DNA from 3 places in the Aliamphritea spongicola genome. Region 1 is predicted to be linked to each of the others. Evidence: predicted binding sites of a transcription regulator. Region 1 holds the regulator's gene; each other region holds the start of a gene.
What was found. Region 1 encodes FliA, which starts transcription of late flagellar genes. Its sites were predicted from a motif close to CTAAAGTTNNNNNNNNNNCNGCCGATA; they were not measured.
Positions count from the first base shown of each region.

Region 2: JYB63_RS05230 (DUF5610 domain-containing protein) is a predicted target of FliA. The motif match lies at 3,517-3,543, and genes of this name have one in related genera.
Region 3: JYB63_RS11695 (flagellar protein MotY) is a predicted target of FliA. The motif match lies at 5,145-5,171, and genes of this name have one in related genera.

Region 1 covers NZ_JAFIDL010000005.1:67,546-75,382, forward strand. Annotated here, with positions in the region: gene flhB (flagellar biosynthesis protein FlhB) at 1-517, shown strand, start outside; gene flhA (flagellar biosynthesis protein FlhA) at 700-2,808, shown strand; gene flhF (flagellar biosynthesis GTPase FlhF) at 2,862-4,406, shown strand; gene JYB63_RS15285 (MinD/ParA family protein) at 4,431-5,255, shown strand; gene JYB63_RS15290 (RNA polymerase sigma factor FliA) at 5,274-5,984, shown strand; gene JYB63_RS15295 (chemotaxis response regulator CheY) at 6,066-6,437, shown strand; gene JYB63_RS15300 (protein phosphatase CheZ) at 6,447-7,250, shown strand; gene JYB63_RS15305 (chemotaxis protein CheA) at 7,263-7,837, shown strand, end outside.
Region 2 covers NZ_JAFIDL010000001.1:1,136,457-1,144,293, reverse strand. Annotated here, with positions in the region: gene JYB63_RS05240 (GNAT family N-acetyltransferase) at 1-2,278, shown strand, start outside; gene JYB63_RS05235 (ArsR/SmtB family transcription factor) at 2,330-2,638, opposite strand; gene JYB63_RS05230 (DUF5610 domain-containing protein) at 2,913-3,479, opposite strand; gene JYB63_RS05225 (GGDEF domain-containing protein) at 3,612-4,874, opposite strand; gene JYB63_RS05220 (hypothetical protein) at 4,979-5,332, opposite strand; gene JYB63_RS05215 (bacterioferritin-associated ferredoxin) at 5,650-5,844, shown strand; gene JYB63_RS05210 (hypothetical protein) at 6,141-6,410, shown strand; gene bfr (bacterioferritin) at 6,425-6,898, opposite strand; gene bfr (bacterioferritin) at 6,965-7,450, opposite strand; gene JYB63_RS05195 (sulfite exporter TauE/SafE family protein) at 7,705-7,837, shown strand, end outside.
Region 3 covers NZ_JAFIDL010000003.1:361,005-368,841, forward strand. Annotated here, with positions in the region: gene argF (ornithine carbamoyltransferase) at 1-151, opposite strand, end outside; gene JYB63_RS11670 (aspartate aminotransferase family protein) at 212-1,396, opposite strand; gene grxD (Grx4 family monothiol glutaredoxin) at 1,719-2,051, shown strand; gene JYB63_RS11680 (peroxiredoxin) at 2,209-2,811, shown strand; gene JYB63_RS11685 (Bcr/CflA family efflux MFS transporter) at 3,056-4,279, shown strand; gene rnt (ribonuclease T) at 4,335-4,955, opposite strand; gene JYB63_RS11695 (flagellar protein MotY) at 5,214-6,071, shown strand; gene JYB63_RS11700 (argininosuccinate synthase) at 6,241-7,467, shown strand; gene JYB63_RS11705 (tetratricopeptide repeat protein) at 7,615-7,837, shown strand, end outside.

The DNA of each region.
Region 1 (7,837 bases):
ACCATTTCAGATTCATGACTATTCCAAAAAGCTGAAAATGACGATGCAGGAAGTCAAGGATGAGATGAAGAACACCGAAGGTAAGCCTGAGGTGAAGGGCCGGATTCGACAGCTGCAGCGTGAAATTTCTCAGCGGCAGATGATGAGCGCGGTACCGGAAGCGGATGTGGTCATTACTAACCCAACGCATTTTGCGGTGGCGCTGAAGTATGATCAGGAACGCGGCCATGCGCCGATTATGGTTGCCAAAGGTGGTGATTTTCTGGCTCTGAAAATTCGTGAAATCGCTGAAGCGAATGATGTGACGGTTCTTTCCTCGCCGGCCCTGGCGCGGGCGATTTACTACTCCACAGAGATTGATGATGAAATTCCTTCAGGCCTGTTCAAGGCGGTGGCTGAAGTGCTGGCTTATGTGTATCAGCTGAAGCGCCATAAGAAGAAGGAAGGGCCTGCGCCGCAGCGCCTGTCAGATCAGTTACCTATCCCTGAAGAACTGCGCCGGGACGAAGCTGACTGATTGTCGGTAGATTGGCGGATTTCTTGCATCATCTCCCACTATGGGAAGTGGTGCGTCAAAAAATTGATGTTTGTTGCTGCTTTTTAATGGTATTTTACCACTCGTAGAGTGATTTTATATTTTAGTGTTATTTTTTTGACGCTTTGGGTTTTGGTAAGCGTTACTGATTAAGCAGGCAGGCAGTGGATAGAGCAGCTATCTATAACAACGTACGCAGTTTAGGACAGGGCAACTTGGGTGTGCCTTTCCTGTTGCTGGTGATTCTGGCAATGGTGACATTGCCGATGCCGCCGTTTCTGCTCGACGTTCTGTTTACCTTCAATATTGCACTGTCGATTGTGGTTCTGCTGGTGTGTGTCTATGCCATGCGACCATTGGATTTTGCAGTTTTCCCCACGATTTTGCTGGTAGCAACGCTGATGCGTTTGGGGCTGAATGTTGCCTCAACCCGGGTGGTGCTGCTGTATGGTCACGAAGGTGGTGATGCGGCCGGTAAGGTGATCGAGGCCTTTGGTGAGGTTGTAATCGGCGGCAACTATGTTGTCGGTTTAGTGGTATTCCTGATTTTGGTTATCATCAACTTCGTGGTTGTGACCAAAGGTGCCGGGCGAATCTCAGAAGTAAGCGCGCGATTCACACTGGATGCGATGCCTGGTAAGCAGATGGCCATTGATGCGGATCTGAATGCCGGCATTATCGATCAGGAACAGGCGAAAAAGCGCCGGGAAGATGTCACCCAGGAAGCAGATTTCTACGGCTCTATGGACGGTGCCAGTAAGTTTGTCCGGGGTGATGCGGTTGCCGGTATTCTGATTTTGGTAATCAATATCCTGGGTGGTCTGGGTATTGGTATGGTACAGCATGATCTGTCATTTGATCTGGCTGCCCGTTACTACTCGCTGCTGACCATCGGTGACGGTCTGGTTGCTCAGATTCCGTCATTGCTGTTATCCACTGCTGCAGCAATCATGGTAACCCGTGTGAATGCTTCCCATGATATGGGTAAGCAGGTGCTGGGACAGTTATTCGGTTCCCATAAAGCGTTGGCGGTTGCTGCGGGTATTCTGTTTATCATGGGTATCATTCCGGGTATGCCGCATTTTGCATTCCTGTCATTGGCATTCCTTGGTGGCGCAGGTGCGTACTTCATTCATAAGAAAAATCTTGAAGCCCAGGAGCGGGAAAAGGCTGCGGAGTCTGAAGCGCCGCCGCCACCAGAGCCGGATGCGGATGTGAAAGAGCTGGACTGGGATGATGTAATGCCTGTCGATATGATCGGTCTTGAGGTAGGTTACCGGCTGATTCCTATGGTCGACAAGCTGCAGGGCGGGCAGTTGCTTAACCGGATTAAAGGGGTGCGTAAAAAGCTGTCTCAGGACTTGGGCTTTCTGGTGCCGTCGGTGCATATTCGGGATAACCTTGATCTGATGCCAGGAGCGTATCGGATCACTCTGATGGGGGTGATTGTCGGTGAATCTGAGGTGTATCCTGAGCGTGAGCTGGCAATTAATCCCGGGCAGGTGTTTGGTAATCTTCAGGGGATTACGGTTAAAGATCCGGCCTTTGGTCTGGATGCAGTGTGGGTTGAACAGAGTCAGAAAGAGCAGGCTCAGACACTTGGTTATACCGTTGTGGATGCCGGGACTGTGGTTGCTACGCACCTTAATCAGTTATTGCAGGCCCACTCTCATGAGCTGATGGGGCACGATGAGGTGCAGCAGTTGCTGGATATTCTGGCGAAATCTTCACCTAAGCTGGTTGAAGATCTGGTGCCGGGTAAGCTGTCTGTCAGCATCATACTGAAAGTGCTGCAGAATCTGTTGATGGAACAGGTTCCGATTAAAGACTTCCGTACCATTACCGAAGCTTTGGCAGAGGCGGTACCGCGAAGCGCAGATCCTATGACGCTGACTGCTGCTGTACGGGTGGCGTTGAATCGTCTGATTGTACAGAATATCAACGGTTCGGAGCCGGAGTTGCCGGTTATTACACTTGATCCACAGCTTGAGCAGTTGCTGCTGGGGTCAATGCAGCAGGGCAACAACGAAGGGCTGGTCATCGAGCCGGGTATGGCTGAGCAATTACAGACGTCACTGACTGAAGTGGCGCAGCAGCAGGAAATTGCCGGGCGGCCGGCAGTATTGCTGGTGGCAGCGCCGGTTCGGCCGTTGCTGGCGAAGTTTGTGCGCTATGGCGAACAGCAGATATCAGTGCTTTCGTATCAGGAAATCCCGGAGAATAAACGGGTGACGATCATTGCGACTGTCGGAGGACAGAACCGTGGTCAGTAATAGTTTTGAAACGTCAAAGTTTTTGAAGGGATGGCCGATATACAGGAACGGTTATGAAGGTTAAACGTTTTTTTGCGCCGGACATGCGACAAGCGATGCAGAGGGTTCGAGAGGAAATCGGACCTGACGCTGTCATCGTGTCTAATCATCGGGTTGCCGGAGGGGTAGAAGTTGTTGCCGCTCATGAGCACGAGTATGAAGCCGCGCAGGAAGCCTTCAAGCGTAAACAGGCTCTGGAAAAACAGCAGCAACAGCAACAACAGGCTCAGCGCCAGGCTACCCGGGAGGCCAGCCCTAAGTTGCAAAGTAATCTGGCTGATGAGTTGCGTAAAGCACAGGCCAGAATTGCGGCGGCACAGGCCGGTGCCGAAGAGCCGGCAAAAGCCAAAAACCAGCAGGTAGAAGATCCGGGGCTGGACGGGATACTGGATACGCTTAAACAGCGTCAGGCCCAGCAGGCTGCAAGGAATTTTGAGCGGAATGAGAACCGGCAGCCGGGTTCTGTCGCTCCTGCTGTTTCTTCTGTATCTCCACCGCCGGCGCCGGGCATTGATGAATATGTCGCGCAGTCTAAACCGGTTGTACGGCAGGAACCTACTTACAGCCCGCCGACACCTGATCCTCAGGTGGCTTCGATGCGGGCGGAAATCGATACACTTAAATCACTGCTCTTACAGCAGGTCTCACAGCCTAAAACTGCTGCTGAACCTGCGCCTGTGGCTGCGCCGGTGCCGCAAAAAGCGGAACAGCCAGAAGAGAATGTGCTGCACAAACGGGTAGAAAATCGCCTTGAGAAACTTGGTATAGGGCCGCACCTGCGCCGCCAACTGATTAAGTTGGAAGGTGCTGAAAGTGTGGATGATGGCTGGCGGGATACGTTATCCCGTCTGAGTGACTCGATACCTGTGATTGGCGGCGATTTTGTAGAGCGTGGCGGTATGATTGCTTTTGTCGGGCCGACCGGTGTGGGGAAAACCACCACAATCGGTAAGCTGGCTGCGCGTTATGTACTCAAACATGGCAGTTCCAGTGTGGCATTGGTGACCACTGACTCATATCGTATAGCGGCGCATGAACAATTATTGACGTTTGGCCGGATTCTGGACATTCCTGTGCGGGTGGTAGATGAAAACCACAGTCTTGATGAAGTTTTGTTGTCGTTACGTAATAAGCGACTGGTCTTGATTGATACCGCAGGTATGAGTGCACACGAACCGCATACGCAGGCCCAGCTTGATATGCTGGAAAGTGTCAGTGTGCGGATGAAAAAGCTGCTGGTGCTTTCTTGTTCCAGCCAAAAGCATGTGATTGAGAATGCCTATGAAACCTACAGCCGTATGGGGCTTAATGGCTGTATTCTCAGTAAGTTAGACGAGTCCGGAAACCTTGGCGAGGCGATCGAACTTATCGTTGATAACGGTTTGCCGGTTACCTATGTGACTGATGGTCAGCGGGTGCCGGATGATCTGGATGTTGCTCATAAGCGGGATCTGGTCAGCCGTGCCGTGGTGACAGCGCAGCGTGTTTCCCGTAATCAGCGGATGGCGCAGGACCGGCGTCAGGATAAACTTTCACAAAATGGGCAGTGGGTTGATTGATGGGATATCAGATAGGAAGACATAATGACTAGTCCGCACCCGGTGAAAGTTGTCGCAGTTACCGGTGGTAAAGGCGGCGTTGGCAAAACCAATGTGTCAGTGAACCTGAGTCTTGCGCTGGGGGAGATTGGTCGCAGGGTTGTGCTGATGGACGCTGATCTGGGATTGGCGAATGTGGATGTGTTGCTGGGTGTAAAAGCAAAGCGAAACATTACAGATGTGCTTGCCGGAGACTGTTCGTTACGGGACTTGTTGATCGAGGTCGGTGAAAACGTACATATTGTGCCGGCAGCTTCCGGTACACAGGAAATGACGACGCTGAGTGCCCATGAGCATTCAGAACTGATTCATTCATTCAGTGATATTGAAGATGAGCTGGATGTGCTGATCATTGATACCGCAGCGGGTATTTCTGACACGGTTGTGAGCTTCGTCAAAGCTGCGCAGGAAGTGGTTGTGGTAGTGTGCGATGAACCGACCTCAATTACGGATGCTTATGCGCTGATGAAGCTGCTGAACCGTGATTATCAGGTAAGCCGGTTTCGGGTACTTGCCAATATGGTACGTTCAGAGCAGGAAGGCCGGAATATATACAGTAAGCTGCTGACGGTGGCGGAAAGGTTTCTGGATGTGACGCTTCAATACCTGGGATCAATCCCTTATGATGAGTCAGTCCGTAAAGGTGTACAGCAGCAACGTGCTGTTTTAAAAGCGTTTCCTAAGAGTAAGGCCTCGTTGGCATATAAGCAGCTGGCGGCAAAAGTAGATGATTGGGGTGTGTCATCTTCACCCCGGGGTCATCTGGAGTTTTTTGTTGAGCGATTGGTTAAAGGGGCAAATCAACGCTGACAAGTCAGAAGAGCAAATATGTATAACCAGTTACAGTTTAAGTCGGGTCAGGAGCTGATTGAGCAATATGCGCCGTTGGTAAAACGAATTGCGCATCATCTGCTGGCGCGCTTACCCGCAAACGTTGTGCTGGATGATCTGATTCAGGCAGGCATGGTTGGCTTGCTTGAGGCCGGCAAAAAATACGATCCCACCAAAGGCGCAAGCTTTGAAACCTATGCTGGTATCCGCATCCGTGGATCCATCATTGATGAAGTCCGTAGGGGCGACTGGACCCCCCGTTCAGTACACCGTAATGGTCGCCGTGTTTCCGAAGCAATTCAGGCAATTGAATCCCGTACTGGCCGAGATGCCCAAGATGGGGAGGTTGCCGCTGAATTAAATATCACTATCACTGAATATCACGCATTATTGAAGGACTCCGCTGAGAGCCGGCTGTTCAGCTTTGAAAAGCTGATTGGTCCGCAGGAAGACGGTCCCGGTGAAAATATCGCCGCAGAGAATTTAAGCCCTGAAGATGAACATGAAGAGCTGGGATTTGTTCAGGCAATCGCAACGGCCATCGAAGGGTTGCCGGAGCGGGAAAAATTAGTGTTGTCGTTGTACTACGACGAAGAAATGAACTTAAAAGAAATCGGTCAGATCCTGGGTGTCAGTGAATCCAGAGTAAGCCAGATTCATAGTCAGGCAGCGTTACGCTTGCGAAGTCGGTTAAGAGACTGGCAATAGCTGGCAGTCTTATCGGTAGATACCGCTGGCTAACTACAGTCAGATAGTTTTCCTGATGGAGGGATAGTCTTGAAAAAAGACATAAAAATACTTGTGGTAGATGATTTCTCTACTATGAGACGTATCATCAAAAATCTGCTCCGCGATCTGGGGTTCACCAATATTGTTGAGGCCGATGACGGTAAAACTGCTTTACCGATTCTGCAAAGCGGCAGTATTGAGTTCCTCGTAACAGACTGGAACATGCCAATCATGACAGGTATCGATCTGCTTAAGACCGTTCGGGCGGATCCGAATCTGAAGCATATCCCTGTTCTGATGGTTACGGCGGAAGCGAAGCGTGACCAGATTGTTGAAGCGGCTCAGGCAGGTGTTAACGGGTATGTAATTAAACCGTTTACCGCAGCGGTGCTGAAAGAAAAAATCGACAAGATTTTTGAACGGCTGGGCTAGGTGATGGCGATGTCTGAGACGATAGAGAATAAGGGAGCAAGTGGTTTTGAGCTTGAGTTGAAGCAGGATGCTGACAAGCTTGTGGAACATCTGGCCAACGGAGATGTTGGTGCAGCAATGACGCTGATCCACGACCTGAATGAAAAACGTCATCAGGCGCTGTATCACGAAGTCGGTACACTGACTCGCTCACTGCATAATGCCATTGTCAGCTTCTCCGATGATGTCAGCAGTAATGCGATGCTGCAGGATTCAAAAGAACATATTGCATCAATTTCTGATGCCAGTGACCGTCTGTCATATGTAATCGAACTGACTGAAAGCAATGCTCACAAGACAATAGACAGTGTAGATATTTCACTGAGTCTTGTATCCGAGCTGGAAGAAGGTTTCCGTCGCCGCCAGCGTTTGCTGGAAGAGTTCGATAAGGTTCAGCAGGATAAACCTGAGCTGGAAGGCCTGTATAAGCTTGCCTGTCAGCATGCAACTGATAACTCAGATGCCCTGGTTGAGCTGAAAGAGCGTCTGACAAATATCTTACTGGCACAGGAATATCAGGATATTACAGGGCAGCTGATTAAGCGTGTTATTCAGCTGGTTACCGACATTGAGTCACAGCTGGTTAATCTGATGGAAGTTGCTTCCAGAGTGAATCGTCTGAATGGTATTGACGGTATGACGGCGGACGCAGAAGTGTTGGCCAAAAAGAAGAAAGTAATGGCTGAAGGCCCACAAATGGCAGCAAAAGATAATGATGAAGTTGCTTCCAGCCAGGATGATGTGGATGACCTCCTTTCCAGTTTAGGTTTTTAACAGGGGTAGGCAATGGCTTTAAATGTTGATCAGGAAATACTGGAAGATTTTTTGGTAGAAGCGGGGGAAATCCTTGAGCTTCTGTCTGAACAGTTAGTTGATCTCGAGCAGAATCCGAAAGACCGGGAGTTGCTGAACGCAATTTTCCGTGGTTTCCATACCGTTAAAGGTGGCGCCGGATTCTTACAGCTTGAACCGATGGTTGACTGCTGTCACAGTGCGGAAAATCTTTTCGACATGCTGCGTAATGATGACTTAGAAGTCTCCGCAGCCTTGATGGACGTTGTATTACAGGCCCTCGATACTGTAAACGCAATGTTCGAAGACGTACGCGGCGGTGAAAATCCGGAACCTGCACCTGCTGATCTGATTGCCAAGCTTGATGCGCTGGCTGCAGGGCAGAGTATCACTGTGGATGCTCCGGCACCGGCGGCAGCTCCTGCGTCTGAACCGGCTGCTGATCTGGGTGCACAGTTTAATGAAATGGTTTCCGGGATGTCGGCAGCCGAAGAAGCACCTGCTGCCGCTGAGTCTGATCTGATTACTGAAGATGAATTTGAGTCATTGCTTGATGATTTGCATGGCAG
Region 2 (7,837 bases), on a different contig from region 1:
CCTGAATATTCAGAAGGGCAAGGTTAGCTATATTGGCCAGTCCGGCTTGCTTGGCACGGCCATGATCGACTGGGCCAATGGCCAGGGGATTGGTTTTTCACACTTTCTGACCCTGGGGGATGGGGTGGATGTGGATCTTGCTTCCATTATTGATTATCTGGCGCAGGACCCGCACACCCAGGCGATTCTGCTGCAGATGGATCACCTGATCGGCAGCTCCCGGGACTTTATCAGCGCATTACGGGCCGCATCCCGGAACAAATTGGTGCTGGTGCTGAAATCGAATATGGTGTTCGCTGAAGACCGGTTGCAGGCACCGGCGCCGGGTATCGCCCATGAAGATCTGGTGTATAACGCGGCCCTTAGCCGGGCCGGTGCGGTACGGGTTGATACCAGTGATCAGCTGTTTAATGCGCTGGAAACCCTGTCACGTATGAAAACCATGCGGGGTGAGCGGCTGGCTATCGTCTGTAACGGCATGGGGCCCAGTGCGCTGGCGGTGGACCGGTTACGTAAGCGGGGCGGCCGGCTGGCGGATTTAACTCCGGCAACGGTCACTGCTCTGCAGGAAGTTTTACCGGGCAGCTGGAGCGGCCGTAACCCTATTGATCTGAGTGCGGAAGCGACCCCGGAGTGTTTTGCCCGGGCGGTGCAGTTACTGACTAAAGATGATCAGGTGGATGTGGTGCTGGTGGTGCATGCCCCAACCCGTCTGGCCTCGGGGGCGGATACCGCTGAAGCGGTCATTGCAGTGGCAAAGAAAACCGTCCGTAATGTTCTCACCTGCTGGATGGGCCGCAGCACCGCGATTGATTGTCGGAATCTGTTTAACGATGCCGGAATGACAACCTTTATCACCCCGGAAGAGGCGGTGGATGCGTTTATGTATATGGTGGATTTTCACCGTAACCAGAGCGCCATGAAACAGACCCCTCTGCCTTATATTACCCAGAACCGGGAGAATCACATCCGGGCGAAGCATTTGCTGGAGGTTGCCTCTGCCAAGGGGCGCAGTTTCCTGCGCCACAGTGAGGCTTGTGAGCTGCTGGATCAGTACAACATTCCGGTGGTTAAATCCTGGTATGCCGATGATATTGAAGAGGCGGTTCAGGCTTCCCAGCAGTTTGACCGTCCGGCGGCTATCAAAGTACTCCACGATCAGAATGCCCAACCCTATTGTTATGACGAAAAAAGTCAGCAGCGATGGCAGGATCTGGCGCTGGATCTGGAGAATGAACAGGAGGTCCGTCAGGCGGCGGTCCGGCTGGCATACCGGGCCCGGGAACGTTGTCCTGAGACCGGTGCGCTGGGATTCTGTGTTCAGCCGATGCAGCGGGGCAAGCAGTCTATTCTGATCAATCTGGGCATCAGCCGGGACCCGGTATTCGGGCCGGTGATTATATTTGGTGTCGGTGGCTATACGGTGGATGTGATTGCTGATCGGCGGGTGATGTTGCCGCCGCTGAATCTGAGTCTGGCCCGGCAGCTGATATGTCAGAGTCGGGCATGGCAGGTGCTGCAGGAAAACAGCCATCGCCCGCACAGCGACCTGGAACAGTTGTGCGAAGTGTTGCTGAGTCTGTCGCAAATGGCGGTTGAGCTGCCCCATTTGCAGGCGGTGGAAATTAACCCGCTGATGATCAATAAACAGGGCGTTTTGGCGGTGGATGTATCGGTCTCTCTCGGTGAACCGGCACCGCTGGCAATCTCACCTTATCCTAAACATTTGCGGGAAGAGGTCAGTCTGAAGGGCGGAAGAACCGTTGAGATCCGGCCGATTCGCGGCGAAGACGAACCTAATCATCTGATGTTTTATAACAGCCTCAGTGCGGAATCGATCCGGCTCAGGTATTTCTATAACCGCGGCGTACCGGATCATCTGGAGCTGGCGAACTGGACACAGATTGATTACGACCGGGAGATGGCCTTCATTGCCACCGCCTGGAAAGCGGACGGCAGCGGCTGGGAAACTCTGGGTGTCGTTCGTGCAGTGACCGATGCGGATAATGTCCGGGCGGAGTTTTCGGTGGTTATCCGTGATGAGCTGCAGGGGGAAGGACTGGGCCGTATTCTGATGCAAAAGGTCATCGACTACTGCCGCAGCCGGGGCACACTGTTGCTGATGGGTTCGACTCTGGTATCTAACAAAGGTATGCAGGGGCTGGCCCGTCATCTGGGCTTTAATAACCGTTACAACATGGATGAAGATGCAATTGAAATGGAGATGTTGCTCAATGAGCCGGAACAGGACTGGCAGAAACAGCGCCTGAAGCACTGACAGGCAGGGTAATCATGGGCACTGAAGGGGCACTCTTCAATGCCTGATCACTTATAGCGTTGGGCAGAACACTTCGTGCAGGGTGTGAATAATGCGGGTGGCATTATTGCCTGACAGCGAATAGTAGATGGTCTGCGATTCACGGCGGGTGCTGACTAATTCATCCTTGCGCAGTACTGCCAGATGTTGCGATAAAGCCGACTGACTTAGGTCCAGATAGTCGTTTAACTGAGTAACCGACAGTTCTTTGCCATCCAGATGGCAGAGAATCAGTAAGCGGCTTTCATTACTCAGGGCTTTCATTATTTTTGCGGCCTGGGCCGCATTGTCTTTCATCATTACCAGGGTCTCTGGCGTCATAGGATGATCCGCAATGGTATTCAAGGGGAAGTCTCCGGTAATTTTTATTATTGTGCGGGGCTGACCAAGGATCACTCGGCAATCCAACACAGGGATTCTAGTGGAACTGGAATTAAATCTCAATTTGCTAATACACTAGAAACGACGCTGGCTGGCGAGCAGATACTGCAGTTTGTCGCTGAAAAAAATCCCGGGGAGTATTTGCGTCCGGCACTGATCGTAATTTTTTTGATCATATACCTAAGTAGGATGCCGGACATTGATCTGAATCGGGTTATGTTGCGGCGCTTTCAGAGGTGTCTGGTCCGGTCAGGTTTTCAAAGAAAACATCGAGTTTTTCCTGCACCAGATCGTAGGTTGTATCGATATTGGCAGCAATGTCCCCTTCAAGCACTTTCAGGCCGTCGAGAATTTCACGGGCTTCATCAAAGCCCTGTTTAATCCCACCGCGGATGATCTCGCTGAATTTGCTGGCTGCTTCCGCTTCACTGAGTTCCGGATTCTGTTGCCGATAAGCGCCGAAGAAGGCCGTGGTCTGGCTTGCAATACGCTCTGCCGTGGCTTCCGGGCTGACATCCAGGCCGGAGTCATAGGCTTTGTTGATAGCATTTTCACCCAGATCAGTTTCCAGCACTTCATTGAGCTTATCGATTGCGCTGCGGTACACCAGCGCCAGGGAGTCGTTACCGGAGCTGATGCTGACATTCAGTGATGCCTGCAGAATTGACTGGTTCAGCTCAGTGCGGCTGGACTGAGCGGTGCTGACCTGTTCGGCCTGCGGTTTTTGCTGAGCAGATACTTCGTTGCTGCGGGGAGTGGTTCCCTGAGTATTAATCTCCATAGTACCGGTCTCTGAATGGGTTTAACGATCCCTTTACTATCGGCCACTGAGGGAAAATATCGAGTGAAATTATTTCAACCGGGTCGGTTGCAGAGTTGCCTGACCCGGCGAAACGGCTATGAGAAAGTGTGACTATTCGTTAGTGATGCCGGTTTGCCGCCCGATAGTGCGGTTACGGCCCATCTGTTTAGCCTTATAGAGGGCTTCATCAGCGGCTTTCAGTACCGCGCTGCTATCAGCCAGATCATCGGTATTCTGGCATAAGCCAAGACTTATACAGACCTGAACATAATCGGATTCAGGTTTGCCTTTGCGGCGCTGATTTTTACCTTCGTCGGCATCTTCAGGGCGGTTGTCGCCGCGAATATACATCGGATATCCGGCTACCGCTTCCCGGACCCGTTCTGCGGTATGCCAGGCGGCAGCTTCATCTTTGCCTTTAAAGAGGATGGTGAATTCTTCACCGCCGTAGCGGAATACCTGTGCGCCTTTGGCAGCCTGACGCATCTGGCTGGCCACCATTCTCAGTACCTGGTCGCCGACATCGTGGCCGTAGGTATCATTGAATTTTTTGAAATGGTCCACATCCACCATCGCCAGCGTGTAATGCTTGCCGACGCTGGCAAGCTGGTTTTCCAGTGCCCGCCGCCCGGGCAGGCCGGTTAGCTCGTCGATAAACGCCATGCTGTAGGAGTTAAACAGGGTGGTGAATAACAGCAGGATGAGGGCCGAGCAGGCGAACAGGGCGGATACCAGCGGCTGTGCAAAGAACGCCAGCATAACTGCCGCGGCCAGAGTCATCATCAGCATGGCGGCGTCTACCAGACTCTGGCGCCGCATTAACAGATAACCGTTAAGTAGCAGGGTTGCTGCGAATACTGCCAGGCTAACCTGATTTAGCAATAGCGGGTCATAGGCCAGTTCTACCATGGATGACGGCAGGGTGCTTATCCAGCCGGCGAAGCTCTGGGTATATTTCAGGCCACATAACAGCAGATAGCTGAAAATGATAATGGCCGCACGGGGGATCGCCCAGCGGGGGCTGAAGCCCCGTTCGGGATATAGGCTGAGCAGCGCCTGCTGGGCCGGAAACAACAGACACAACAAACTGAAAAAGACAAAGTTAGCCGGCAAGTTAAGCGACGTTTGCAACTCAGCCTGAATGGCTGCATAAAAACAAAGGGCGTTAAGAGACCCCAGAAACAGACGTCCCTGGTTAAAACTCATGGCGAGGATCAGACTGATCACACCAAGAACGTAAGGGAGTAGGGTAACAATATCTTTATAGTGCAGGGGCAGCGCCGCTGCCTGCTGCTGTAACAGGATACCGGCAATCAGGGTAATAATGCCGGGGACCAGTAAACGCAGCGACTTAGTGAAGGCATGAGCAAGCAAAGAAGTGGCCTTAAAATAACAGACAAATTAAGGCGTTAGGTTATCACAGGCTGCCCCGGGAGGAAGTCTGCGGTTAACCGGTTTGGGGAATTTCTTTACCCGGTTCAGTTCGTTTCCGGGTGCTCGTTATGGTATTGCTCAATCAGGATAACAATGATGCCCAGCAGGAAGGTTTCCAGCTCATCAACGCTTTTATTGAAGTAGCTGAGAAACTTTTCTGTCTGATGATCCTGCAGAAGTTTATTCATCAGTGAGTACTGAATTTCCGGTTTGCTGTTATCGGTACGGGGGGTTATTTGCCAGTTAATAAAGTCACTGTGCAAATCGGCCATCTGTTCCTGAGCAAACTGGCAAAAGGGCTCGATGTGAGAGCGGCCCCGGGGGCCCAGGCAACCTGACTCAACGTTATAAATGATGGTCAACTTCTTGGCTGCGGGTAATGGTAAGCGTACTGTCATAGATCTGTTTAACCTGATTCACGTCCCGTGTGAGCATAGTAATTGTTTTTCTTATTCAGTGAACGGGTATCGTGAAATTTTCAGAGGCTCCGTTACTGAGGGGCGTATGGTTTCACTACATTAAACAAGCGTATAAATCGTTTGTAAATCAACAGACTGATTAATTCTACCCAAAGTTGTATAAGGAGGAGTCCTTTGTACTCAGTTTGACATTGGAGCACAGTGTTGATGTGAATCATTTTCATGTTAATTCATCTTGATAGTCATTATCATTTACATTAATATCCCTGCAGCTACTGTTAATGAGAATGAGTTCAATGTACGTCTGCATTTGCCACGGTGTTACCGATAAAAAAATTGAAGCCAGTATTGAAGCTGGTGCGACTACGATGAAACAGCTTTCTACTGAGCTGGGTGTAGCCAGCCAGTGTGGAAAATGCGCACGCGTCACTAAGAAAATCCTTAACGATAAGCTGTATGAGCTGGCGGAAAACGCTGTAAAGGTTGCCTGAACAGGCCGTGCCTTCTGTCTCTCTGGCCTGAGCGCATCTGCACGGGCCTGATACTTCCTGTTTTATTTTCTATCCTGTTTTAGTTTCTATCCTGTTTCAGCTTACATCCTGTTTGACCCCGACACTCCTCTGTTTATAAGATGCTTTTAAACTACCTGTTTAAGAGTGCCTCCTATGAAACGCTCACTGGCCCTGACGCCACTCAGTAAAGAACATCATACTGCCCTGGTGAATGCCAAACGCATCCTGGATGCTGCGCAGCAGTCGCCCAGGCTTTAGCTGATCAGTGGCAGGTCATGCAAAATACTTTTATTGCTGACTTACTGGAGCATTTCGGAGAAGAAGAAAAGCTGTTTGCGCATCTGCTACAGGGTGATTTGAAGCTGCAGTTTGAAGAAGAGCATCGGGAGTTGCGGCGCCTGGCAGAGGCGGATACTGATGCGGAGCGGGAGGCGTTTGCCCGGTTACTCAGGGCGCATGTGCGTTTTGAGGAAAGAGAGATGTTTAACTGGTTGGAACAACACCACAGTGGCGCACTGGCCACTGCGGTGGGGATTACGTCTTAATACCGGAGTCGGTATCAGTCATCATCCATCTGGGTTTGCAGGTAGTTTTCCATGCCGGCATTGGCAATCAGATACTGCTGGGTTTCCAGCCAGTCGATCTGTTCTTCCTGATCTTCCAGAATGCTTTCCAGCAGGCTGCGGCTGATGTAGTCATTCTTTTCTTCACATTTGGCAATGGTCTCTTTAAGCGGCTTTAACGCTTCCAGCTCAAAGTCCATGTTTGCCTGAATGATTTCGCCGGTGTCTTCACCGATCCGTAACCGGCCCAGATCCTGCAGGTTTGGCAAACCTTCCAGAAACAGGACCCGTTCGATGATTTTGTCGGCATTCTTCATTTTCTGAATAGAAACTTTGTAATCAGCTTCATTCAGGCCACCCAGCCCCCAGTTCTTGAACATGCGTGCGTGCAGGAAGTACTGGTTAATGGCGACCAGTTCGTTGGCAAGTACAGCGTTCAGGCCTGCGATAATTTGGCTATCACCCTTCATAATATTTTCCTTCTCAGAGAATCAGCGTCTGATATCTCTTTTGATACGTGTGGCTGTTCTGTTGAGTTATGCGCCTGCACCGCCACCCATCTGTGACTGGGTGTAGTTGGCGATACCGATCCGTTCGATCAGACCCAGTTGCTGTTCCAGCCAGTAAACATGGTCTTCCTCGGTGTCGAACAGCAGTTTTTCCAGCACTTCGCGGCTCTGGTAATCCTGTTCAGCTTCGCAGGTGGCGATAACGTCGCGGACGGCTGCAACCACTTCCATTTCCAGCTTGAGATCATTTTCCATCATCGACTTAACGTCATGACCGATGATCAGTTCGCGTCGTTTGCTCAGATTAGGTACACCTTCCAGAAAGAGGATACGCTTAATCAGCCAGTCAGCATGCTGGGTTTCTTCTTCCATCTCGTGATTCAGTCGGGTGTAAAGCTTATCCAGGCCCCAGTCGTCATACATCCGTGAATGTACAAAGTACTGGTCAATGGCGGCGAGTTCATTCGCCAACAGCATATTGAAGGCGTCGATAACTTTTTGGCTGCCTTTCATGGGATTCTCCGTATCAGACTCTTGTCATTTATTGTGTGTTCGGACAGGTGCTTTTTTGTAATTGGTTCTACCCGCCGGACAATAGGGTGGCATAAATATAGCTGATTAATGTGACATTTGTGGGTGTGATTCAATGCTGTTTTTGCATACCATGACGGGATTATCATTTGTAAATTATTATCGCTAACCGGCGTATTGGATTCGTGTTAACTGTTTGAAAATTAATATCATTTGGCGCGACCTGAGGATGACTGATGGAACTTATTGAGTGGGTAATGCTGACACTGATTGTTGGCATAGCAGGGGTGGTCAGAGGCTGTATTGGCTTCGGATTCTCAGCGCTGGTTGTGGCGTCAGCAACGCTCTTTCTGGCGCCATCCCAGGTCG
Region 3 (7,837 bases), on a different contig from region 1:
TTTCAAAAATCATCGCCAGTACCTGGTTTTTCAATGGCTCGTAGATCTCACCACTGTTGCGAATTCGCTTCAGTTCCACAGCGCGTCGGATCAGCGCTTTCAGTTCATCGGGCGTTAAATCTAGCAGGGTTAAGAAATGTCTTGTTGTCATAATAAAAAGGGCCTGACGAATCAGGCCTCCTTAATTTCGTTAATGAATCAGAGCTGGCGGTTATTCGTCAGCCATATAAACCTTGATGATGCGTGAAACAGTGTTTACCAGCAGTTTGGCTTCACTGTCAGTCATCGTCAGAGGCGGTAACAGACGTACCACTTTACCGCCACCGGTAATGTTCAGCAGTACACCTTTTACCTTCGCAAGCACTGCCAGTTCGGAACCGGCTTCACTCAGTTCAATGGCAATCATCATGCCTTTGTTACGGACTTCCTTCACGCTTTCAGAGCTGCCCAACTGATCACGGAAACCGTCTGCAATCTGGTCGCCCAGTTCAGCGGCCCGTTTGTCCAGCTTATCATTGGTGATGGTATCAACCACCGCCAGTGCAGCAGCACAGCAAAGCGGGTTGCCGCCGTATGTAGAGCCGTGGGTACCCGGAATCAGGATCTCAGCGGCTTTGCCGCGTGCCAGGCAGGCACCGATCGGTACGCCGTTACCCAGGCCTTTAGCCGTGGTTACCACGTCAGGAAGAATATTGTTTTGCTGGTAAGCAAAGTAGCTGCCGGTACGGCCGTTGCCGGTCTGGACTTCGTCCAGCATCAGCAGCCAGTCGTGCTCATCGCAGATATCCCGGAGCTGGTTCAGGTAATCATCAGCAGGGATAACCACGCCGCCTTCACCCTGAATCGGTTCAACCAGAATTGCCACCACGTTAGGATTGTTGGCCGCAATTTTACGGACCGCTTCAACATCGTTGAACGGTGCCCGGACAAAGCCGCTGACCAGTGGTTCAAAACCGGCCTGTACTGCACGGTTACCGGTCGCACTCAGGGTGGCCATGGTACGGCCATGGAAAGAGCCATCCATAACAATGGTGACCGGCTGATCAATACCCTTACCGTGACCGTAGCGACGGGCCAGTTTGATTGCCGCTTCGTTCGCTTCTGCACCGGAGTTACCGAAGAATACGCTGTCCATACCGGAGATCTGAGTCAGACGGCGGGCCAGACGTTCCTGGTTCGGAATGGTGTACAGGTTTGAGGTATGAATAAGCTGGCTGGCCTGTTCGCTGATGGCGGTAGTCACCGCCGGATGTGCGTGACCCAGACCGCATACGGCGATGCCGCTCAGCGCGTCCAGATATTTATGGCCATCGGTATCATACAGCCAGGAACCTTCGCCGTGATCAAAGGCTACGGACAGGCGTGCATAAGTGTTCATTATGGGCTGTGTAGACATAAAGTCCCTCTCTGCAACATGGACCCATCGCCAATAAAGAAGAAGTCTCGGCGTGGAAAAAACGCAAAAGTCTATTCAATCGACGCAAGTTTAGCAATCTTTGCCGTGATTTATCTGCGAAAGGGGCCGTTTCGGGCTTGAATTTATTGATCCGTGTCACAATGATTTATAAAGACAGGGATTAGGATAAAGAACTGCTCATCCGGGCAGACAGGCAACGGAATATTTCTTGAGTAAATCACTCGGGTTTATGCTAGGCTTGCGTTTTTTTAACGCCCCCGCAGAAACGGGCGAAAGTTTTGACAGGTTTAAAGGTGTACTTATGAGCGTCGTTGATACCATTAAAGAGCAGATCGAATCCAATGATATTCTGCTGTACATGAAGGGCACGCCCCGTTTCCCGCAGTGTGGCTTTTCTTCCCGCACGGTTGAAGCGGTGATGGAGTGCGGCGAGCGCTTTGCGTTTGTTAACATTCTGGAAAATCCGGAAATCCGCTCAGAGCTGCCAAAATATGCTAACTGGCCAACCTTCCCGCAGCTGTGGGTAAAAGGTGAGCTTATCGGCGGTTGTGATATCGTGACTGAAATGGCGGCAAGCGGCGAGCTGAAAGAGCTGATTGCTGAAGCGGCTGCCGGTCAGGCTGAAAGCGAGTAAGTCATTTCCGGATCAGCTGGCTGGTAATTAATATTCTTTATCGTTTTTATAGGCTTGTTTAATTAGTCTAATAAGAACTATCTGCTATGCTGATTCGCACTTAATTTGTGCGCGGGAAACCGCTGTATTTTTTAATTCATTTAAGAGAGAACTAAACATGGCCGTATTAGTAGGTAAGAACGCTCCGGACTTTACAGCACCAGCAGTACTGGGCAACGGTGAAATCGTTGACGCTTTTACACTGTCTGAAGCAACTAAGGGCAAGAAAGCTGTAGTATTCTTCTACCCACTGGACTTCACTTTCGTATGTCCTTCTGAGCTGCTGGCTTTCGATCACCGCATCGAAGAGTTTGCTAAGCGTGGCGTTGAAGTAATCGGTGTTTCTATCGACTCTCACTTCTCTCACAACGCATGGCGTAACACTCCTGTAGAACAAGGTGGTATCGGTCCGGTTAAATACACTCTGGTTGCCGACATGACTCACAGCATCTGCAAAGACTACGACGTTGAGTCTGAAGGTGGTGTTGCTTTCCGTGGTTCTTTCCTGATCGACGAAGACGGTCTGGTACGTCACCAGGTTGTTAACGATCTGCCACTGGGCCGTAACGTTGACGAAATGCTGCGTATGGTTGACGCACTGGCGTTCCACCAGAAGAACGGTGAAGTTTGCCCTGCAGGCTGGAGCGAAGGTGACGAAGGTATGGTTGCATCTCCAGAAGGTGTTGCAAGCTACCTGTCTGACAACGCTGACAAGCTGTAAGATTTAAGTATCTTAAAAAAACCGCCTTTATGGCGGTTTTTTTGTGGCTGTCGTTTAACACTTTCGCTGTTTGCAGTATGTAAAAAATGCATGTGCTGCATAGCGAATTAGAATGACCGGTTTTGTGCTGCTTGCGGTATGATAACCGGTCTTTTCGTGTTTGCTGTCCGGGCTGTTCTGACCCGGTGATGTTGCTGATACTTTTCTTAACAAACCCTTTAACGAATGAATGACGGGATGTTCTGTGCCGAATAAGTCTTTTGCGGGCCAAATGCCGTTCGCCGAATTTGTCACCCTCATGGCAATGATGATGTCACTGGTTGCTCTGGCCATTGATGCCATGTTACCTGCGCTGGCCCTGATGGGGGATGCGCTGCAGGTGGCCGATGCAAATGATGTGCAGCTGGTCGTCTCCGTACTGTTTCTCGGCATGGCAGTGGGGCAGTTGTGCTATGGTCCGGCGTCAGACAGTTTTGGTCGCCGGCCGGTCATGTATGTGGGATATGCGCTGTTTATTGTCGGCGGTATTTTAAGCATCATCGCTCAGGATCTTGATGTGATGTTGCTCGGACGGTTCCTGCAGGGCTTTGGCCTTGCTGCCCCCAAGATACTCACGGTGGCTATTGTCCGGGATCAGTTTGCCGGGCGTGAAATGGCCCGGGTGATGTCTTTTATCATGGTCATATTCATCGTGATTCCGATGGTGGCACCGGTGTTCGGGCAACTGATTCTCTGGGTCGCTGACTGGCGTTATATCTTTGTGGCGATTCTGGCGATTGGTCTGATCAGCCTGATCTGGTTTCATCAGCGCCAGCCGGAGACGCATCCGCCTGAAAAGCGGGTGCCATTTTCGCTTAAGGCGATCAGCAAAGCATTTGTCAAAGTATCAACCGACCGCTTTGCCATGGGTTATACCCTGATGGCCGGGATTGTTTCCGGTGCATTTGTGGCGTACCTGAGTTCTTCTGCACAGGTTTTCCAGCAGTTATACGGTCTGGGTGAATGGTTTCCCCTGTATTTTGCGATGCTGGCTTTTGCCATTGGTTTTTCTTCTTACCTTAATGGCCGCATGGTGGTGCAGCTGGGCATGCAACATCTGACCTGGCGGGCCTTGCTGATACTGATGGTCAGTTCAGTCCTGTGTGTGGCTGTTAGCAGTTACTGGCAGGGGATGCCACCGTTATGGCTGTTAACGCTGTATTTTATTGTGGCGTTTGCCTGTATCGGCATGCTGTTCAGCAATCTGAATGCGTTGGCCATGGAAGGGCTGGGTAAGTATGCCGGTATGGGCGCCGCCGTTGTGGGGGCGGTTTCTACGCTGCTGTCGGCAGTGATTGGTGTATTTATTGGCAGTTTGTTCAATGACACTGTGATCCCGCTGGTGGCTGGCTTTGCTGTCTGTGCCGGGGTTGGGCTGGTGATGATGCGCTGGATTGAAGCGGGGCGACGGCATACAGAAGCGTCCTGATACAAAAAAGCCCTGTTGTGTCAGGGCTTTTTTATGGGCGAGTGTCAGGCACCGGTTATTCGTAGTGATCCTGAACCATGCTCCAGCCGCCCAGGTCTTTCCAGCGGTTTACAATGGTGCAGAACAGTTCTGCGGTTTTCATGGTGTCGTACAGGGCGGAGTGCGCTTCCTTGCCGTCGAAGTCGATATCGGCAATGTCACAGGCTTTTGCCAGTACGGTGTGGCCAAATGCCAGACCTGCCAGAGTGGCAGTGTCAAAGGTGGAAAACGGGTGGAACGGGTTACGTTTCATATCACAGCGTTCTGCGGCTGCAGTCACGAAACTGTGATCGAAATGGGCGTTGTGGCCCACCAGAATCGCCCGCTTACAGTTATGGGCTTTAACTGATTTGCGGATCGGCTTGAAGATCTTTTCCAGTGCTTCCTGTTCGTCGATGGCGCCGCGGAGCGGGTTATAAGGGTCAATGCCCGTAAATTCCAGTGCGGACTTTTCCAGATTGGCGCCTTCAAACGGATTTACGTTGAAGGAGTAGCTCTGATCGATCAGCAGGTTTCCATCGTCATCCATTGTCAGGGTAACGGCAGCAATTTCCAGAAGTGCATCTGTCTCAGCATTGAACCCGGCAGTTTCAACGTCGATTACCACTGGCAGGTAGCCCCGGAAACGGGTGGACATCGGATGCTGATAGGCACTGTTATGTTTAGTCAAATGAGATCCTTAAAGGCTGTCTCTTCAGCCTGCAGTTGAGTATGGGGCCAGTGTATAATCTTGGCCGGCTGTTGTCATTGCTACGGAAGTATTTGCAGTACATTACTGCTAAGATGGATAGACACTGATCCGCAGTTAAATATCCCGGTATCCGCAGTAAAGTTTTACCGGCTGCAGTCGATATCTGATACGTTGGTTTGGTATCTGTAAGGATTTGATCTTTTTATGCGAATTATTCTGGGACTGTTGATAGCTTTATGGATGCTGCCTGCCGGGGCGGCCAGTTTTGTGGCGACCATCGATCAGTCCCGCTGGGATCTTGAATCCTCCAAGTTTAACTGCCGTATGTCGCAGAAAATCCCTTTATTTGGCGAAGCTATTTTCGATCACCAGGCCGGTGAACAAATCCGTTTTGTCCTGAAACCGCTTCAGGGTCATGGCATGAAGGGGAAGGCGATGCTGATGGCAGAAGCGTCTCCCTGGCAGCCGGGTACCGCGCCGATGCGGATCGGTGAAGTGGAATTTAACCAGTACAGCGGCGAGATCGAAGTGCTGAGCCCTCAGGCACAGAATATGATTGCTGCGCTGTATAAGGGCATGATGCCGACCTTCAAAGCCCGTAACTGGCTGGGTACCGGTGAAAATGTCCGAGTAGGGCTGTCAGCGGCGAACTTCCAGCCAGCATTTGAAAGTTATTCGGGTTGTGTGGCCGGTCTCTTGCCGGTGAATTACCGTCAGATTGCCCGTACCGCGGTGTTATTCCCATCCGCTACATGGCGTTTATCCGATGCCACCAAGGCCCGTCTGGACCTGATTGCTATCTATGTAAACAATGATGAGGCTGTCAGCTCTGTATATGTGGACGGTCACTCTGATACCCAGGGCCGCCGTCTGGCAAACCGGGATTTGTCGAAGAAGCGTGCTGATGAGGTAACCGCCTATCTGATCGCAAAAGGGGTGAACCCTGATGTGATTATTACCCGTTACCATGGTGAACGGTATCCTGTTGGGCAGAAGAACGATAAGGCTACCCGTGATCGAAGCCGCCGGGTAACCATCCGTCTGGACCGTGATCAGCCTTAATCCTTGAAGTGCCGCTATACAAAAATTCTATTGGCCACTGAGATAGTGGGGATTTATCCCTGCTGTCTCTGTTCCTGCTGTGTATTCATGCTATAATTTTGCCCTTTCCTTTTTCAGGTAATGCATCGGGTTGTCTGCCCGGTGATGGATTTTCGTGTGGAGTTCTTTTATGTCCGACATTAAAAAGGTTGTGCTGGCCTACTCCGGCGGCCTTGATACATCTGTAATCGTTCGTTGGTTACAGGAAACTTACAACTGTGAAGTCGTGACATTCACGGCGGATCTGGGCCAGGGTGAAGAAGTTGAACCTGCCCGTGCGAAAGCTGAAGCTCTGGGTGTAAAAGAAATTTACATCGAAGACCTGCGCGAAGAATTTGTACGTGATTTCGTATTCCCGATGTTCCGTGCGAATACCATCTACGAAGGTGAGTACCTGCTGGGCACATCTATTGCCCGTCCGCTGATTGCCAAGCGCCTGATTGAAATTGCTAACGAAACCGGTGCGGACGCTATCTCCCACGGTGCGACCGGTAAGGGTAACGACCAGGTTCGTTTCGAAATGGGTGCTTACGCACTTAAGCCGGGTGTTGAAGTAATTGCACCATGGCGTGAGTGGGATCTGACTTCCCGTGAAACCCTGATGAAGTACTGTGAAGAGCACGACATCCCGGTAGATTTCTCCAGCAACAAGAAGAAGTCTCCATACTCTATGGATGCTAACCTGCTGCACATTTCTTACGAAGGTGACATCCTGGAAGATCCGTGGGCGGAAGCTGAAGCAGATATGTGGCGCTGGTCTGTTTCCCCTGAGGAAGCACCGGATGAAGCTCAGTACATGGAACTGACTTACGAGAAGGGTGATATCGTTGCGATCGACGGTAAGCCAATGTCTCCGGCGACTGTTCTGACTTACCTGAACAAAGTAGGTGGCGAGCACGGTATCGGCCGTCTGGACATCGTTGAGAACCGTTTCGTAGGCATGAAGTCCCGTGGTTGCTATGAAACACCGGGCGGCACCATCATGCTGCGTGCTCACCGTGCCATTGAGTCCATCACTCTGGACCGCGAAGTAGCGCACCTGAAAGACGAGCTGATGCCACGTTATGCCAAGGTTATCTACAATGGTTTCTGGTGGTCTGAAGAACGTAAGATGATGCAGGAAATGATCGATTACTCACAGCGCAACGTGAACGGTGATGTTCGCCTGAAGCTGTACAAGGGTAACGTGACTGTTGTTGGTCGCCGTTCTGACGATAGCCTGTTCGACGAGAACATTGCTACCTTCGAAGATGATGCAGGTTCTTACGATCAGAAAGACGCTGCAGGCTTCATTAAACTGAATGCACTGCGCATGCGCATTGCTGCCGGTAAAGGCCGCGATCTGCTGGAAGACTAAGGGAAAATCAGGGTGTAATAAACCTGGCTTTTCAGAAAAACCCGTTATGGTGACATAGCGGGTTTTTTGTTGGCTACAGAACATGTCGGGAGTTCTAGTTGCTTGATATCTATGCTACTTTGAGCGCTGGTCTCTGATGTCGGTTTTATGGAAATAAATTATTCACAAAACAAAGTCCTGATTGTCGATAATCGTCTGGATGATTTGGCTGAGCTGAAAGGTGCGCTAAGCCAGTTAGGCATCAAAACGATTCATGTGGCGTCATCAGTGAATATGGCTTTGGCGTTGTTGCGTGAAGAGACATATGACATATGTTTTGCTCTGTTTGATCTGGGGAAAACAGAAAAGAATGGTCTGCAGTTAATTCAGG